Regions from separate parts of the Yersinia hibernica genome, predicted to be linked through region 3. Evidence: predicted binding sites of a transcription regulator. Region 3 holds the regulator's gene; each other region holds the start of a gene.

Region 1 (6,219 bases), on a different replicon from region 3:
TTCTGCCAACGTATCCAGCACCGTTCTGATAGCATCAGGCTCAAAACAATCACTGCTGTAGAACCATGCCACTGACTCACCGCCGTTAAACCACAGCCGCCCATACCAGTAAGGGGATTCATGGCTTGGACTGACTAACTCAATCGGGGTTGTCGGGGCCATCTTGCAATTCAGGCGTAGATGAACCGGATATTCGCCGCCCCACTCTTGTCGAAACTCGCAATCAACACCCCAGTATTCCGGCAATGACAAACAGGCGATGACGGCACTGGACAAGGTTTGACGAAAAACGTCGCCCCGTTCGCGGTACTGCTCAAAGTCGGTCGAGGTAAAGGCTTGCAGCTTCAATAATGTGAATTTTTCTTCTTGGGTCATGGTGTTATGCCGCCCTTTCGGGCGACATCTCCGATTAGGCAGCGGCTGATTCATCAGTGGAAGAGAGAGGAGCGGTTTCATCCGGCGGGAGCAAACATTCCGGCACCCAGCGAGTTTGTGCTATTTCAGCCGCCGCTAAATGGGCTGCATCACCCTTTTTCATTTTGAGCACGGAGGCGGCTTGCGGCGCTTTTCCGATGGCGTTTAATGCCTCGCTCATTTGTTCTTTACTGATTCGCCCAAAGTAGTTTTCCTTGGTCGGTTGCCACCAGTCACGCAGATCAAATTCCAGCGCGTTCTCAACGGATACCAGCTCATTGCCGATTTTGCCGCCAGAATTCGCATGACACACCACGCCATCGAGTGACTGACCGACACAATAGGCCAGCAGTGCGATCACTTCGGCTTGCTCCCATGTCAGCAACCACGAAAAATCCAGTTGCCAATTTTCGGGTAAACGGGCCTCCCATTGGTTATGCAGATTTTCCAGCACACGATTCGCTTCCCCCTCTTCCGAGGCCGGTGCGTTACTCAATAACGTGTGCCGTTTGATGTCCATACTGGTTTTTAGAACGGAACTGGCGTACTGACCAAAGAACACCTTGAGGGCCATTGAGTGAGTATGTAGTGCTAATGCCACCGCTGGATTTTGTACCAATGCCGCCATGACCGCTAACGTGCGTTCGGAGGATAAACTACTGACTAATGCTGACGACAACCCTTTTGGCTTCGGTGAGATTTGTGCAAGGTTGTTTTGCGGTGTCTCCGTCTGAGCGATATTTCCACGTAAGATAACACCGCGCTGAAACGTCAAATCACCGCCATCAAATGACACCACGACGCCGCTTTGCGCTTTCTGCTCTGCCGTCCATCCACGTATGGAGGCAGCAGACTCAACATCTTCAATTTGTTGCTGAATGTCATTTTCATCATCGTAGGTTTCAGTGTCTTCCAGCGCCGCCGTCAAGGTGTCAATATGGGATTGCTCCGATTCGGTATAGACTGGCGTGGGTTCTGACATTAACTGATATTGACGCGCATCCTCGCCCCAATTGCCGATAGGATCCATTTGGTGAGCACACCATGACCAGCCTTCACATTCCTGAATAGTCACCGCGATAGCGTCCAACTTTTCAAGTGTCAGACGATCAAGTAAGGCGCGGTCAATCCAGCCCTCATTTTCATCACTGAATAAGTCGGTACGAACAACCGCCCCCGCCGCCGCCAGTTCATCACTCCCGACAAAAGCAAACTTCTGGTTATTTTTAATGCTCACTTCCTGCTCGGTGATCAAATTTCGCAGTTGGTAATTCTGTGGTGATCTCCCGAATACGTGTTGTGCCTGTTCCCATACATCCACCTGTCGTTCCTGACTGTCTTCCAGTGCCAGAATCTGACACTTTTCGAGGGTGATTTCGTCTTTTGCCAGTGCCTCTAACAAAGCAGGGGCCAGATGGGCGAGTTTCAGACCACGTTGTACATGACGTGAGCTATAGCCCAGCAAGTCACCAATTTGTGCCGGTGTCTTCCCCTCGTCTGCCAGTGAACGGAACCCAACAATCTGCTCGGCGGGGTGCATCTCCTTACGTTCGCCGTTTTCTGTCATGGAGGCGGCAACCGCCAGTGCTTCCGGTACACGTTTAACGGCAACCGGTGTATCAGGCTGATATTCCCCTCGTTCAACCAACATATTGAGCGCAGCCAAACGACGGCCCCCTGCGGCAACGCCAATCAGACCGCTATCAAGATCGTGCGCCACCAAATTTTGCAACAACCCAATAGACACAATCGTATTGGCAAGGCTGGTGACGCTCTCAACAGAATAGGGAATAAGGCGCACATTCAGTGGCGATTTGACCAGACGGGACAACGGAACATACTCTATGGGTGTCTGTTCCAGCACCTGAGCCAATGCCTGTGCATCATTTGCGGCCGTTGGCGCTTTACGGGTGGATTTCTTGACTGATTTTACTTTAGACTCTGTTACTGACATGGTTAATACCTCTCGGTTTTGATTTGTGTCTGCCGGACGTCCAACCGTCCGGCACCTATTACTGCTTTTTGAAACTGCTGAAAAAACCCGATAGCCAATAATGGACAACATCCTTAAAACCAAACGGATCGCCATAATGGGCGTGTACTTCTTCCGCGATCGCGACCTCTTCGCTTGCATCCTCTAACGCCTGACGTAATACCCCCCTTTTTTTAGCGTGATTGTTTTGTCCTTCCCCATATCTTTCGGAAGATTTTGGCGTGGCGGTTTTGACGTTGACGTTCTGTGTGTTCATGCTGCTTTTCCCCTCTCAGTGGTTAATCCTATCTCTCGGTGAGTTCAGTCGCGGCAAAGGGCGAAGTAGCGACAGCGATGGGCATAAAACAAGGGGCCGCTGGCGGCGTTTACCCTCCCTTGTTTTATGAACGGCGACGGTGCTACGAACAGCCCTCCGCGAAAGAACTTATCGGGGGATAGCGCACTGAGTGGTAGGCGAGCATGAACACACCCGACACGGCGGAACGACGGGGCGTCATTAGTGGGAAGCGGCGATGGTCATCGGCCATCTGCAAGCGTGATGTTGACGTTCAGGATCGCTTGTTATCCGACAGGACAGAGACACACTTGTGGGGCTCTGCGGAAGCTGGACTGCGCCACCGGCGCGGGACCGCTGAAGTGCAGGTGACGACTCGACCGTTTACGGGCGGGGAGCCTTTTGGGGGCCACCTGGTACAGGTTTGTCATGTCTTTTGGCTTGATCGTCGTCTAAAACGCACGATTAAAAAGTGAATGAAGAGGCTAACCGGCATGAATGTATTCGGTCACCCGACATGACAAGCCCGCCCGGACGGCCAAATATCCTTTTTTCCTCCACAGAGTTACCCACCGATTCTGTGGATAAGACCAAAGGAAACTATTTCCAACCGCAAAACAGGACACTAGGAAAAATACGACACTGCCTACTTGCACCCCTAGAATATTCCGATCAATATTACTGTATATAATTACAGTTATATTGGGTTAATCATGAAAGCAGAAATCATTGCAGCGCAAACAGGATCTCACCTTCAGATCCCCCTTTTTGGTGAAATGTGCCTGGCTGGGTATCCCTCCCCCGCCTCCGACTACATAGAAAAAACATTAGATTTAAATGACTTATGTATTCGTCATCCCAGCGCTACCTATTTTGTACGGGCTGAAGGTGAATCCATGACGGAAGCGGGCATTCTTTCAGGGGATCTGCTGGTTGTTGATAAAGCGGTGAAACCGGCGCATGGCGATATTGTGATCGCCGCCATCGAAGGCGAATTCACGGTTAAGAGGCTGAGTCTTCATCCCCGACTCAGCCTTCAACCCATGAATCCCGCTTACAGCCCAATCTATGTTAACCCCGATGATCTGGATATTTTTGGCGTTGTCATGCACGCCATTCATACCTTTAAGTGAGGTGCGTATGTTCCTGCTCTGTGACATTAATTCTATGTACCCCAGTGTGGAGCAACTTTTCCGGCCGGATCTTAAGGGGAAACCGGTTATCTGTCTGAGTAATAATGACGGGAACTGCGTATCGGCCAACAAAGAAGCCAAGCAACTGGGGATTAAACGGGGAGCACCCTACTTTCAGATAAAAGCACTGATAGAGCGTCATCAAGTCACGTGTTTTAGCTCAAATTATGCGCTGTACGGAGATCTCAGTGCCAGAACCATGGTTATTTTGGAATCGATGGCCGCATCGATGATGATTTACAGTATCGATGAAGCATTTTTGATGATTGATGGTATCGAACATTGTGAACCGCTGGCCAGTTACGGAAAGCGTGTACGAGATACCGTATTTCAACAAACCGGCTTATTGTCCGGGATCGGCATCGGCCAGACTCTTACTCTGGCCAAACTCGCCAATCACGGTGCGAAAAAATGGCCTGCTACCGGCGGTGTTGTTGACTTGTCAGACAGAGAGAGGCAACGCAAGTTGATGGCCCTTTTACCGGTCGAGGACGTCTGGGGCATTGGTCGCCAGCTAAGTATCAAACTCAAGACGATGGGCATAGAAACGGCGTTGCAACTGGCTGACGCCAACCTTCAGCTGATAAAGAAAACATTGGGTGTTGTCGTTGAGCGAACCGTGAGGGAGCTTAATGGCACACCCTGTATCTCTATCGATGCACTCCCCGCTAAACAGCAAATCATATGCAGCCGGAGTTTTGGGGAACGTATCACAACCTTGCAGGATATGCGTCAGGCGGTGTGCCAGTACGCGGAGCGAGCGGCAGAAAAACTGCGGCAGGAACGGCAATATTGCCGTTATATCAGCGTCTTTATTCGTACCAGTCCGTATTCGAATGAACCGTTTTACAGCAACAATGCCAATCATCGATTAATGCTGGCCACTCAGGACACACGAGATATTGTGGCGGCATCGATGAGAGCACTGGATCACATCTGGCGTGATGGCTATCGCTACCAGAAAGCGGGGATCATCCTGAACGACTTTTGTAGCCGCCCTGGTCAGATAGACATGTTTGACGAACAACCGCCAAGGGTCAACAGTGAGCAGTTGATGAACGTTATCGACCGCATTAATAAAGAAGGGATAGGAAAGGTGTGGTTTGCGGGGCAAGGAATAGATAAAGGCTGGAAGATGAAACGGGAAATGCTCTCCCCTGCTTATACAACCCGCTGGGGAGATTTACCAAAAGTACAGCTATGAAACTAACGACCAAAACTCATCGAGTATGACCAAATTTCGTTTTCGCTTAAGTCCAAACATTCGCCGCATAGGGCCAGTAAGATCCTGCTCCGACCAACCATACGGATATTTCCAATCACCTTTTGAGCGATTAAATGTACAAATACGCTCTACTTCAGCTTTTAATTTACTACCCCGAAAACCGTATTGAGACAGATATCTGCGTACTCGGGTTCGGGTAAACTTAGGGTCACTGGCAGGGCCGCCAACAAAATCGTTCACATCTTGATGAATAGTCATTGTTGTTGCACTAAATGCCCTTGCTGTACTCAACATTTTTAGGCGTGGTTCGTTCTGCATAAATTTATCCTTTGAATTCTTAGACAAATCCCGACATTTTCTTTCTCACCACTTTAAGCGCTTCTTTCGTAGCTTGCTTGCTGTCAGATTTGAGTACTTCACCAACGGGGACGACCATCCTCTCCCCCAAGGTCAGTGATATAACATCTTTTATCGACGCATGTGATGGTTTCCAACCGGTTGTCTGAGCTATCAATTCGACAACCTGATCTGCGGTCAATTCTTTCGTCAACATTGTTGCGATCAATGCTGGCAAACGTTCATCCAATTGATGCAATGCTAGCCCAGCAACGAATGCCTGGCGAAATAACTCGCCACGTGCACGCCGTGGAACCGAATCAATTACCAATATGGCCTGCTCATCACTCTTTATCTCTTCGGGATGCAAATAGAGTGTGAATTTTTTTCGGTCGTCGCTCAACCTCACTCCCCTTCTTTAAACGCCGCTATTGCTTTAACCAGGGCTGTCTGAGGTGACGCCATCATAGAAACTTTGTTTCCAAGATGGCTCCATGCTTCTTGTATTGCTGATGTGATCAGTGTTGCGCCCCCACCGACAATGTAAACTCGGTTTACATGTCTGAAATCACTCAATTCATCAACTACACGCTTACCCAATTGGATGATCGCAGTATCAATAGTATCCATCACTAGACTAATACGGCTCTCATCATTGATGACTTGACGAACAAATTCTGGTTCTGCACGGCGCTTAATTAATTCATCAGCTACCATCGGACTTGTATCGCTGGATGCCATTTTCAACGCACTGAGCGTAGCCTGAGTGACCATCGATACACCA
Region 2 (6,219 bases), 1.8 Mb from region 3:
GAAAACAGTGCGGCTCAGGATGCTGTAGAGCAACTGATGAAGCTGGAAAGTGAGCCTGTGAAGGTGGCGGAATGGATTGATGTGCATATGAATGTGCAACTGGCTAATCGGATGAAGCAGACTATCCGCGCCAGACGTAAGCGGCATTTCAATGCGGAGCATCAGCATACTCGCAAGAAATCAATCGATCTGGAGTTTCTGGTGTGGCAACGTTTGGCGGCACTGGCAAGGCGTCGAGGCAATACGCTGTCAGAGACAGTTGTTCAGTTAATTGAAGATGCCGAACGTAAAGAGAAATATAGGAGCCAGATGTCGTCTTTGAAACAGGACTTGCAAGATATTCTTGGCAAAGAGATGTAACTCGAGTGGCTATGAACCAATATTGACGCTACTGAAGTATTGTTATTAAGAAAATATAAGATGACTCGGATTTTCTTAATGGTAGGATAAAAAAAACCCCGCAATGCGGGGTTTTTTACGAAAGTAGTAAACTTAAGCCTGTGGCTGAGTTACAACTTCTTTGTAGCCTTTAACTTCGATCTCTACGCGACGATCTGGTGCCAAGCACTCAATCAGCGCAGCACGTGGTTTCACGTTGTCACAGGTGTTGCCTGTAACTGGGTTTGCTTGGCCTTCACCGCGAGCGGTGATTTTGTCAGCAGGGATACCTTTAGAAACCAGGTAATCACGCACGCTGTCAGCACGACGCTGAGACAGAGCTAAGTTAGGAGCTGGTTGACCGATACGGTCAGCGAAGCCCAGAACAACTACAGAACCGTCTTTAGGATCGATAGAGCTCAGTTGTGCATACAGTTGGTCCAGAGCTTGCTGGCCTTCTGGTTTCAAAGTTGCTTTGTTGAAAGCAAACAGCACGTCAGATTTCAGAGTGAAACGCTTAGTGTCCACAACTGGAGCTGGAACTGGTGCTGGAGCAACTACTGGAGCAACTGCATCATCTTGACCGAAACGGTAAGAAACACCAACGCTCAGCATGCCGTTGTCTGGACGAGCACCAACGGTAGCTTTATCACCGATCTGGCTAACCCACTGGTATTCCATACGGGTTGCCCAGTTTTTAGTCCACGCGTACTCAGCACCCAGAGCTACTAATGGAGAAACACCGGTGTCATGGTTGTTCAGACGCTCGCCAGAAGCGGCGTTAAACGCGCTTGAGTCCGCACGCCAAACCAGACCACCCAGACGGGTGTACAGGTCTAAGTCCTGAGCAATTGGGTAGCTCAGTTTTGCAGCCAGCTGAACGCCTTGTGCTTTAAAGTCGCCGTTACGAACGTCGCCTTTATAAGGCATACGGCCAAGCCAGTCGTATCCCAATTCAAAGCCCAGGTATTGGTTTGCTTGGTAACCCAAGAACGCACCAGCACCTAATTGGTCTTTATGAGTTGGACCGTCATTGCCTTGGTCGCCATAGATACCGCCAGTACCAGTATTTTGATACTGAGACCAACCCAGTTTACCACCAGTGTACCAAGTGTTATCTTTCGGTGCGGCTTGCGCTACTGTAGCGAAACCAGCCAGTGCCACTGCTAATGCGATAGCTGTCTTTTTCATTTTACGCCTCGTTATCATCCAAATAGGCAATGAGCTTTAAAAGCTAAGCCCTTGGTTAAAATTCTTCGTCAAGGTTTTAACGCTCCCGTTAATCACGCTGCCAGTATAATTTGGCGTTTTAGAGCAACCTTGGCGATGTAAAGTCTACAACGTGGCGAGAAAGTTACAAGTGTGATGTGATAAACCGGCTGAAAAAAAAAGCAAAATTGTGCATAATCTTTAACGATTTAGCCATAAAATAGCACTTTTCCTAGACGTTATTTTTTGCCGCAAGCCGCATTCTGACTCGCTTTATGCCGACTTTACAGGAGTAAGTCCTAAACATTGTAATAATTCATGGGATAAATCCTAAATTTACTTAATGATACAAAGAAGAATGAATTTTTAACGTTGCGCACTGTCCTTGATCGGATTTTGTGTCATCCAAAGGACGCATAACAAACCCATAAGCATTTCCAAACTGTGCCGCCATACGCAATCTGATGCGGTCATTCTCCGATAATTCTGGTAACCAACCAAGAACAACACTGTAATTTCCCGTCAATAATGCCTTTTCCATTGCATCCACAGTTGATAATGGATTTATCTGCCTCGCCTGCACGACTTTTGTCATTGGTAAACCTGACTGCTGTAGCCATAAGCGACTTAATTTTTGTTCAGGGGTTAGCCACAGCAGCCATCGGGATTGTTTAGCAAGCTGTTGTAATAACGGAAGCAATAGCTGAGCAACCGCAGGTTGGTTTTCACTGTACACCAGTTCACTGATAAGGCCACTATCTGTAGGGGCATCAACTCTTGTCGGGGTATCCTGAGTAACAAGAGAATGATAATTAGCATTATAAGGTTTTAGTGATTGAGTGCGCATTATGAACCTCGCCTGTAGTGTGCTGTATGCATATACAGTAGTCACTGTTTATCTGAAGATCAACTAAATTTTTACAAGACGCTTCGCATTATTGTGATGTAAATACGTGAAAGCTGATTTTGTGTTTGGCTCAGTTATCTATATTGCGTATTTTCTAATTAGTTGTTCCTCTTACACTTATTGCAACTAAATAGGGACGTTGATTCGGATTTTTACTAAAGGAGTAGTGATGGAAAACGTATCTAAGAGCAAGATAATGCAAGCACAAAGCCGTTTTGATTTTTTAGGCCAAATCACGGTTCGCTCACAATTTGGTGGGTATGGCCTATTAGCCAATGGCATTATGTTTGCTGTGGTTTCGGAGGGGGAGTTGTATTTACGGGCCAATGACTTAATTGAGAATTTTTTTCGTAATCGAGGGATGGCTAATCTTATTTATGCCAAACGGGGGCTTCCGGTATTATTGCGATATTATCGGGTCGATGCGTTTTTATGGGATGATGACCTCGCATTACGTCACTTTGCAACACTGGCGTATCAAGGAGCTAAATCCGAGGTTTTAAGTAAAAAATGCCCTCCAGCGCGTTTGAAAGATTTACCTAACCTCAGTGCCAGCCTTGAGCGATTATTGTGGAAAGCCGGAATTACAAGTGTGGCAGCGTTGCGACTTGAGGGGGCTAAACGCTGTTATTTGAAGTTACGGACTTTAAGATGTTCGCTCGGCTTTAATGTACTGTTGGCTCTTGCCGGGGCTATCAGCGGTCACCATTATGCTGTGCTGCCTCTTGTCATGCGCAGTGAGCTTATGGAATGGTTCGAAATGCATATCCGCCCGGCTGATATCATCATTACACAATATGAAACAGCATAAAGAAGGGCCATTGAGCAATTGGCCCAGAGTGCCATTAACCCACCTGGCCAATGCGTTTATTCAGTTCACTGAGCTCAGGCAATAATTCAAGTAACAAGCCAATCTGTTGTAAAACCAACTGATCTTTGCTCTCCGGCTCAGGATTACAACTCTGTAGCCGGGTTGATAAACTCGCCAATACTTGCGCCATTTTTACATGGTCGGGTTGTTCTTGCTCAAGAGTCCCTTCCACATAGCAAATCGCATCGTTGAGTAAATTCAGTGTGGTGGTATTGGTCAGTTTTTCGCGATGAGCCCCTAGAGCGGAGATGTAACTCAGCATGGTGTGGTTTAGGCACAGTAAACGAAACGCAGCCTCCTGAGTTTCTTTATTATTTTTGGGCTCCGCGGACATATTAGAAATGACGGACGCTAATTCTGCATCACAATTATGAGCATCGCGGCGGGCGATACGGTAGGGCAGGCTATTATCTTTACCTTGATAATACTGCACTAAGATAGCATCGAGATAACGGCAGTTTGCATTAAGTGTTTTACGGACTACGGCCGGAAGTTGGCGGAACTTCCAGTCCGGCCAGATAAAACTGACCGCAACCCAAGCAATTGCACAGCCGAGCAATGTGTCAAATACGCGCGGTGCAGCAACCTCAAACCCTTCGCCAAGTAAGTTAAAACATAACAAAACCAGTAAGGTAATGAACATTGTTGCATGAGCATATTGAACATTGCGGAAAGCAAAAAAGAGTACGCCAGTAATGACTATCAGGATGAGTTGCCCCTCAATCGAGGGGACGAAATAAAGGATGGGCAACCCGATAAGTATGCCCGCCAAAGTGCCAATGATGCGCAGCGCCAGGCGGCGTCTTGTTGCATTATAGTTGGGTTGGCAAACAAAAAGGCTGGTCAGCAAAATCCAATAACCATGGCGCATGCCGGTGAATTGAATGAATGCATAACCCACACAAAGCACCACGGACATGCGAACAGCATGGCGCAAGAGTGCGGATTGCGGTGTCAGATGGCGGCTGATGCGTAACTTAATATCGCTCCATCCAGTGATGCGGTCATCAGATAAGCGGCTTTCAGGTTGCGGGTCTTGGGCTAAGACTTGCTCTGACTCAATCCCTGCCAATTGGGCATCAATAGCGCGTAAGTTTTTGAGTAAATGTGAAAGTGCTTTAACTTGTGGCACATTCTCATTTTGGGCCAATTCCCTAGCCAGTGCAGCATCTAAGAATGTAAATGCACGTTCAAAACGCGGGTCATGCTGGTATTTCTGCCTCATTAGAATAGATTGCGAAAGTTGCATGCAGGCTCTGGCTTGCATGCTTAATAAACGCTGAAAACGAAACAATACATCGCTGTAGCGGAATTTTTCTCGCAATACCTGATATTGGACATGTGATGAACTGGCACGTTCGTGAATATCTTGCGCGACAAAATAATAATGGAGAGTTCGTCTTGTTTCGCGTTGGCCGCGATCACCTTTCAGCCGTGTAACAAGTGAGGTTTTAGCTTGATTCAGTGTCGAGACTAATGTGCTATTGGCCATCGCGACATCAATAAGAGGTTGATTAACATCAGATTCAATATCTGGATCAAACAGATTGGCTTTGGCTTCCAAGTAGTGGGCTAAGTGTTGATAGCAGCGGGCCAGATTATCCTGTAAAGGACGAATAGGGAAAATAAGGTGGCCGCATAAAGTCAAAATGTTATACCAAACGGCACCGAGTATCAGTAACAGTGGTTGCTGATACCAAATATGGTACATCGAAGTGCCGAGCATGGTGTAGATGGCAATTAGCAATGCACCGAAGGCGATAGTGGCATAACGTTGGCCCAAGGCGCCCAGCAAAATAAAACCGCAGGTTGAAAAGGTCAGGCCAAGAGCAAATAGCCAAGGGTAAGGAAATAACAACTCAATAGAGGCTGATGCGATAAAAAAACAAATCAGCGTAATGAATAAGTTACGTAACCGCCCAGCGAGGCGGTCATCAAGGTCAGTTAATGCTGCTGCCACGACCCCCAGAGTTAAGGGGATTGTCAGTTTTGGTTGGTCAATCCACCATGGAACCGCCGTTACACCCACCAACGCGATAAATATACGAACATGATAAAGCAGGCTGCTATTGTAGATATAACGGCGTAAACCAGTGACGAAAGTGAGCACAAAAAACCTCTAAAAAACTGAAAATTCAGCGTTGCTGATATTGGCGTTGGGCATTAGCCATTCTTGCTTGTTGTGCCATTTCGACAGAAACAACACGGCGTCCCACTGGCCATAAAGCGATAGCAGCAATCTTAAAATTGGCGATCCCGACGGGAATCCCAATTATGGTGATACATTGCACAATGCCGGTGGCAATATGAGATAAACATAGCCACCAACCAAATAAAATAAACCAAACAATATTCAGTAAAGATCCACCGGCAGAGAGCAGAGGATTACTTTTTTCTGGGTATAATTCATTGACATGGATCGCCTCATTGCCATAAGGGAGAAATGATAACTTGGTAATCTCCCAGCAAGAGCGGGTTAATGGTAAGGTGAAAATGAGAATGACACTGACCACTGTTGCCAATAGCCAACCTAATGTGGTGAAAAAACCACCTAAAACAAAATTAAGAATGTTCAGTACAGTACGCATAGTGATTAATCTGCCTAGCTGAATAAAAAAACCGCAGTGCGGGTGAATGATAACCGCTGCAAGCTATTCTGTAGGGATAGCGCCGGTTAGTTTCCTCCATTAACTATCGGATACCTGTTGTTTAAACTCAATTATTTTATTTACACTCCATAGGTTATTTCAATTCACTTAATACGGGTTATGGCGCGCAGATATGGAACTTAAAGCGACATCTTTTGGCAAGCATTTGGCTCAACACCCTTACAATCGGGTTCGGTTGCTGAATG
Region 3 (6,219 bases):
AGTGTCGAGAACACGGCTTTATCGAAGAATTCTGGGGCATTAATCCCATGCAGTACAGACAAACGCTGCGCCATAATCCGGCTTTCTTTTTCCAATGCACCACGGTTGATACTTGGGTTAGCACTGAGTAATGACAGTGTAATTGCGTAGCGTTGCAAGGTTTCACGCACACCAGCGGCCAGTAATTGCAGAGGGCGAATGCGGGCTGGGTTCAGCACCAATTCATCCCCTTTATCGCAAATCAGCTGCTGGCGAGCCAGTTCATCTATCAATGTATCCAAGGTTTGTGGCAACTGCTCTTTGCTGTAATGCAGGAACAGTTCAGCTTTCAACATTGGATAAATCATACTGATTTGGCGCAATAATTCCGCGCGGGTAATGCGACGGTGGTACATCACCATACTGGCTATCAGTGACGGTAACATCAGCAAGTGCTGGATATTATTGCGATAGTAAGTCATCAGCACGGCTTGTTCCCGTGGCAAGATGATAATGTCACCAATATTGTCTTTCTCCACCTCAAACTTATTCATATTTAAGGCGTGATTAAGCAGCTCTTCCGGTGTTTTATCCGGCACAGTGACATCTTTCGCATAAGGCGCATTGCGCATCAGTTGCAGGTAGCACTCAAGTTGCTCCAACAATTGCTCACGGGTTAGTGAACGCTGACGTGAAGCTAACAACGCGGTCGAACACAGGTTCATGGCATTTGCTGCCGCAGCATTGTTAATTCTGACCATAATCTTACCGGCCAAATCATTTACCACCGGTGTCAGCCAGCTCGGGCGCTGTGCTTCAATGGGATCAATCGCATCCCGCCATTGCGGTACATTGGTGTTCAGATAAGTGGTCAGCGGGATTGGCTCACCAAAGTTGACATAGCCCTGACCCAGATTGCGCAACTTGCGCAGGCCACGCAACATCTGCAACAGGTTTTCTTTCTCTTTGGTGGCTCCTCGCAGCTCTTTGGCGTAAGTACCCACTTCCATCACATGCTCGTAGCCAATATAAATTGGCACCAGCGTGATGGGCCGCGAACCGCCACGTAACATGGCTTGAATCGTCATCGACAGCGTGCCGGTTTTCGGTTCTAGCAGGCGGCCGGTTCGTGAGCGCCCACCTTCAACAAAATACTCGACGGAATAGCCGCGGGTGAATAATTCGCCCAGATATTCGCGGAACACGGTTGAGTAGAGTTTGTTGCCTTTAAAGGTACGGCGGATAAAGAAAGCCCCTAAACGGCGGAAAATCGGGCCGGCAGGCCAGAAGTTAAGGTTAATACCGGCAGCAATATGTGGCGGTACAAGCCCTTGATGATAAAGCACGTAAGAGAGCAGCAGGTAATCCATATGGCTGCGATGGCAAGGCACATAGACTATCTCATGGCCATCTTGCGCTAACTGCCGTACGCGCTCTGCATTATGGACATTAATACCCTGATACAAACGGTTCCACGTCCAGCTCAATACCCTGTCAGACAGACGCACGGCTTCATAAGAGAAGTCTGCGGCGATCTCTTCCATTAGCGTAATCGCATTTTGCTGCGCTTTTTCATGGGAGATTTTCTTGGTACGTGCTTCATCCGCCACGGCTTTTTCAATCGCCTTGGAAGCCAACAGCTTTTTGAAGAGGTCTTGGCGATCTGGCAAGCTCGGGCCGACAGCGGCCAGACGTTGACGGGAGAAGTGCATCCGCGCCACGCGCGCCAGCTTATGGGCTATCGTTTTATCGGTGCCATGCTCACTGGCCATCCGACGCAATGAAACCGTGGTCGAGAAACGCACAAAGCTATCGCGGCCCAGCCACAATACGGCAAAGAATTTCTGCACACCATTCAGCACACGCAGATGCGGCGTACCATGGCCTTCACGCCCTGGCGAACGACCAAACATCACGGAAACCGGCAACATTTGAATGTCCAGCTCCGGATTATTGCGGTGCAGATCTAGATAATCGTGGAACAGCTTGACCGACTCTTGCTTAGGTGCGTAATAACGAAAGACTCGAGGGCCATTATCGATAAACACATGACTCGGCAGTTGCACGGCATCGATTTCCAATGGAATCAATGGGTCGGGCAGATCCTGCGCCTGACACTGCGCTCGCAAAGTCAGCAAATCAGCCTTAGAATTGTAAGGCAAAACGTACAGAATAGGACGAGAAGGGTCTAACCCTAACTCAGTCACAGGATCTGCCGGAATAACCTTGCTTTTTACCAACAGTTTAAGTGGTAAATTCAGTAACTTATAATATATTTTACGCCAACCTGACATAACGACATGAAGCCTCTTGTTAGCAATTCGTCGCAAGGATACCAGAAACTGGTTTTGAGATCTGTGGTGATAAGATAACAGAAAGCGGCAAAGCTCATCATTAACTTAAGATAAAGGCAATAAAACATGGCGAATCAATCAACAGGGCTTACCCGAATCTATAAAGCGGCCGGTTATTCGATGAAAGGCCTCAGTGCTGCCTGGAAAAACGAAGCCGCATTTCGCCAAGAATCAGTAGCTGCCATCGTCGCTATCATACTGGCCTTCTGGCTAGATGTAGATGCTTTAGCGCGCATTTTATTGATTGGCAGTGTCGCGTTAGTGATCATTATTGAAGTCATCAATAGTGCCATTGAAGCAGTAGTTGATCGCATCGGCAGTGAATTCCATGAACTTTCAGGCCGTGCCAAAGATATGGGGTCTGCCGCTGTGTTTCTCGCTATCCTGCTGGCGCTTTTTATCTGGATAACGGTGCTCTGGCAACATGTGGGCTAGTTGTGTGGCTGAAATATCGTGGCTTTGGGCACGGTGAGCAACACAATAAAAATAAGCTGTGATTAATCCCTGTTTTTATTCACTCTTTGGTTCCCAATACAGGTTTACCTGTATATACTCACAGCAAGACTGTATAAACAAACAGGGGGCGAAATGAAAGCACTTACGACCAGACAGCAAGAGGTTTATGACCTGGTGCGCGATCACCTATCGCAAACTGGCATGCCGCCGACCCGTGCCGAAATTGCGCAGCGTCTGGGATTCCGCTCTCCTAACGCCGCTGAAGAGCATTTAAAAGCATTGGCCCGCAAGGGTGTTATTGAGATTGTTTCTGGCGCTTCCCGCGGTATTCGTTTACTGATGGAAGAAGAAGATGGCCTACCGTTGATTGGCCGGGTTGCAGCAGGTGAACCCTTGCTGGCACAGCAACATATTGAAGGGCACTACAAAGTCGACCCTTCCATGTTTAAGCCAAGCGCAGATTTCCTACTGCGGGTTAATGGGATGTCGATGAGAGATATCGGTATTCTGGATGGTGACCTACTGGCGGTGCATAAAACGCAAGATGTGCGTAACGGACAAGTGGTTGTCGCGCGAATTGATGATGAAGTCACAGTAAAACGCTTGAAAAAACAAGGTAATATCGTGCAGCTTCTTCCTGAAAATAGCGAGTTCCAGCCGATTATTGTCGATCTGCGTGAACAAAGTTTCACCATTGAAGGACTGGCTGTTGGTGTCATCCGCAATGGCGACTGGATCTGATTCTAGTTGTTGATGTATACCCTCTTTATTTAGAGGGTATATTGTTCATATAACCTTCTGTTCTGTTAATTCACTTTATATTGAGAACAATCCGATAATACGTTATTACCTACTGTTTTAACTGAATATAATATGGTTTCGTTATTCACTTATGGTCATCATTGCGACCAGTAACATTGGTTTTCCTTCAGTTATTAATATCCTCTGCTATAGTTATTTATACGGTAAATAAAATAATCATGCTTAATTTAAATTAAGACTGTGAGTGACTAATTTAAGAAAATATTAGTTTTATAAAGAATGTTTATCGTACCGAATTAACTTATTCCAAGATAGCGGAGTTATTATGAATAAAGATCAAGCTGACGGTAACTGGAAGCAGTTCAAAGGTAAAATTAAAGAGAAATGGGGCAAACTGACTGACGATGACCTAACCGTTATTGAAGGTAAGCGCGACCAACTAGTAGGTAAGATCCAAGAGAAATACGGCTATCAGAAAGAGCAAGCCGAGAAAGAAGTTAAAGCTTGGGAAGACCACAGCAAATACCGCTGGTAACAGCCTTAAAAAGGAATTTAATTGATGTCGATATAAATTATATTGGGTCTTTCATTTCATAGAATATACGTTATTACATAGTGATGTTAATAATGGAAAGTATTCTATTTAGTCCTAATCTAATATCGATAAGACACAAGGACGTGTCCTGTGGTACCTTCTATTTATTATCATGGCAGTGTTATTTAACGCATATTCTAATTCAACCTATTACTGTATTATTACTATATTGATAACGGGCTGACCTTTATCGCCAGATATTTATTTTTTTTTCATCACAATAGAATGGTCATGATCACAATGATCGTGGCTTTCACATGCTTCAACCTCCCCACATTTAGTGCATAAGCCATGGGCTTCCACCACGCTATGGCGCAATGTAAAACCAGACTGTTTTGCTAACTGTGCCAGTGCTTCTTCAATACCTACAGTCGGGCGTTCAGTCACAATCTTGCAGCGATCGCAGATAAAGAGTGCGGAGGTATGAGTTGGCTCTTCAAAATGATGGCACAACACATAGCTGTTAGCTGACTCTACTCGGTGAATAAACCCTTGTTCGAGCAAAAAATCTAATGCGCGGTAGACCGTTGGCGGTTTAGCTTGCGGCTCGGAAACACGGAGCAAGTCTAACAAATCATAAGCGCTGATTGCGCCGGGCTGTTGCGCCATGAGGCGTAATACTTCAAGACGTTGCGGTGTCAGCCGGACGTTACGTTGTTGGCACAGGCTCTCAGCCTGAGCAAGCAGCTTTTCCTGGTTGGTTGAGTTCATGGTTTCATCCCGCAGCGTTTGAATGGAACAGATTTTATCATATTAACCTGTTGCTCAATATCCCTTTATTGATAGATTCTGTGATTAAAACGCTGGTGTCAATTTTGGGGTTAAGTGAATTTAAAGTAAAACTTTTTAGCAGTTTTAAAGCCCTCGCAAATAAAGATAAGTATGCATTACTGACTCAAAGTAATGGTATTTTACCATGTACCATTGTTCGTATATTGCAAAATTACTTTTGCTATGGGAAAATAAATAAACTAATTTTTTACAGAGATGAAAATGTCTTCTGATATCACCAAATACAGGGCAGAGTTAGATGGCTTAAGGGCTGTTGCAGTGATATCCGTGCTTTTATATCACGTTAAATTTTCTCTTTTTGGCTATGAGGTATTCAAGGGTGGTTTTCTTGGCGTAGATATATTTTTTGTATTATCGGGATACTTGATAACGACAATAATTTTTACGCAGATGAATGCTGGTGTTTTTTCTTTAAAAGTTTTTTTATTAGACGAATAAAAAGAATATTACCAGCGATGATTGCTGTTTTATTAGTTTCTTCTGTTTTGGCTTTTTATTTTTTATTACCTGATAGCCTTGTTATTTATGTAAAAACCCTATTGGCATCTTTGTTTTTCGTGTCTAATTTATACTTTTTTGGTGAAGATACTTATGTATCAGATTCCAGTGAATATAAACCATTGCTGCATACTTGGAGTTTGTCTGTTGAGTGGCAATTTTATCTGATTTTCCCTTTTTTATGTCTTTGGTTATGTAAGAGATTTAAAGATAAAAAACTGACTATAATATTTTCACTTTTTTTGCTTTCATTGGTGTTATCTAACATTTTAGCCTATCGCCAACCCAACTTCGCGTTCTATATGTTACCGAGTAGAATGTGGGAGCTGATGGCGGGAAGTATTGTTGCTATTATTACTTTAGAAAACAAACTTAACATTAGCAAAATTCATTATAAAACATTACCAGTCGTAGGGTTTGTTTTAATTATTTTATCCATTTTGTTTGTTGATGATAGTATGCTACATCCATCTGTTATTACATTAATACCTGTTCTAGGGACTTGTTTAATAATATTGTTCTCTCGTGAGAAGGGTGTAGCATCTAATTTTTTATCACTTAAACCAATGATTTTCATTGGGGCGATATCTTATTCTATCTATCTTTGGCATCAGCCATTATTTGTTTTTTATAGAATTAAAATAGGTGAAATCAATACTTTTACATCCATCTTGTTGATTTTACTGTCAATGGTTATTTCTGTGTTATCGTTCTATTTGATTGAAAAACCCTTTAGGACAAAACAGTTATCTCGCTGGAAATTGGTCGTTATTACTGTATCGC

What was found. Region 3 encodes LexA, which represses DNA repair genes until DNA is damaged. Its sites were predicted from a motif close to TNCTGTATGTACATACAGNA; they were not measured.
Region 1: the regulator LexA is predicted to act here: its motif matches at 3,361-3,380, upstream of umuD (translesion error-prone DNA polymerase V autoproteolytic subunit).
Region 2: the regulator LexA is predicted to act here: its motif matches at 2,455-2,474, upstream of sulA (SOS-induced cell division inhibitor SulA).

Annotation. Positions count from the first base shown of each region.
Region 1 is NZ_CP032488.1:18,936-25,154, forward strand. Features, by position in the region: gene D5F51_RS22240 (conjugation system SOS inhibitor PsiB family protein) at 1-375, opposite strand, end outside; gene D5F51_RS22245 (ParB/RepB/Spo0J family partition protein) at 410-2,368, opposite strand; gene D5F51_RS22650 (hypothetical protein) at 2,427-2,663, opposite strand; gene umuD (translesion error-prone DNA polymerase V autoproteolytic subunit) at 3,395-3,814, shown strand; gene umuC (translesion error-prone DNA polymerase V subunit UmuC) at 3,822-5,078, shown strand; gene D5F51_RS22265 (hypothetical protein) at 5,073-5,417, opposite strand; gene D5F51_RS22270 (plasmid partitioning/stability family protein) at 5,437-5,838, opposite strand; gene parM (plasmid segregation protein ParM domain-containing protein) at 5,841-6,219, opposite strand, start outside.
Region 2 is NZ_CP032487.1:1,344,196-1,350,414, forward strand. Features, by position in the region: gene matP (macrodomain Ter protein MatP) at 1-360, shown strand, start outside; gene ompA (porin OmpA) at 493-1,569, opposite strand; gene sulA (SOS-induced cell division inhibitor SulA) at 1,928-2,434, opposite strand; gene D5F51_RS06235 (TfoX/Sxy family DNA transformation protein) at 2,664-3,305, shown strand; gene yccS (YccS family putative transporter) at 3,340-5,475, opposite strand; gene D5F51_RS06245 (YccF domain-containing protein) at 5,501-5,953, opposite strand; gene helD (DNA helicase IV) at 6,147-6,219, shown strand, end outside.
Region 3 is NZ_CP032487.1:4,317,717-4,323,935, reverse strand. Features, by position in the region: gene plsB (glycerol-3-phosphate 1-O-acyltransferase PlsB) at 1-2,273, opposite strand, end outside; gene D5F51_RS20275 (diacylglycerol kinase) at 2,400-2,768, shown strand; gene lexA (transcriptional repressor LexA) at 2,922-3,530, shown strand; gene D5F51_RS20265 (CsbD family protein) at 3,877-4,086, shown strand; gene zur (zinc uptake transcriptional repressor Zur) at 4,348-4,857, opposite strand; gene D5F51_RS22845 (acyltransferase family protein) at 5,140-5,376, shown strand; gene D5F51_RS20255 (acyltransferase family protein) at 5,394-6,219, shown strand, end outside.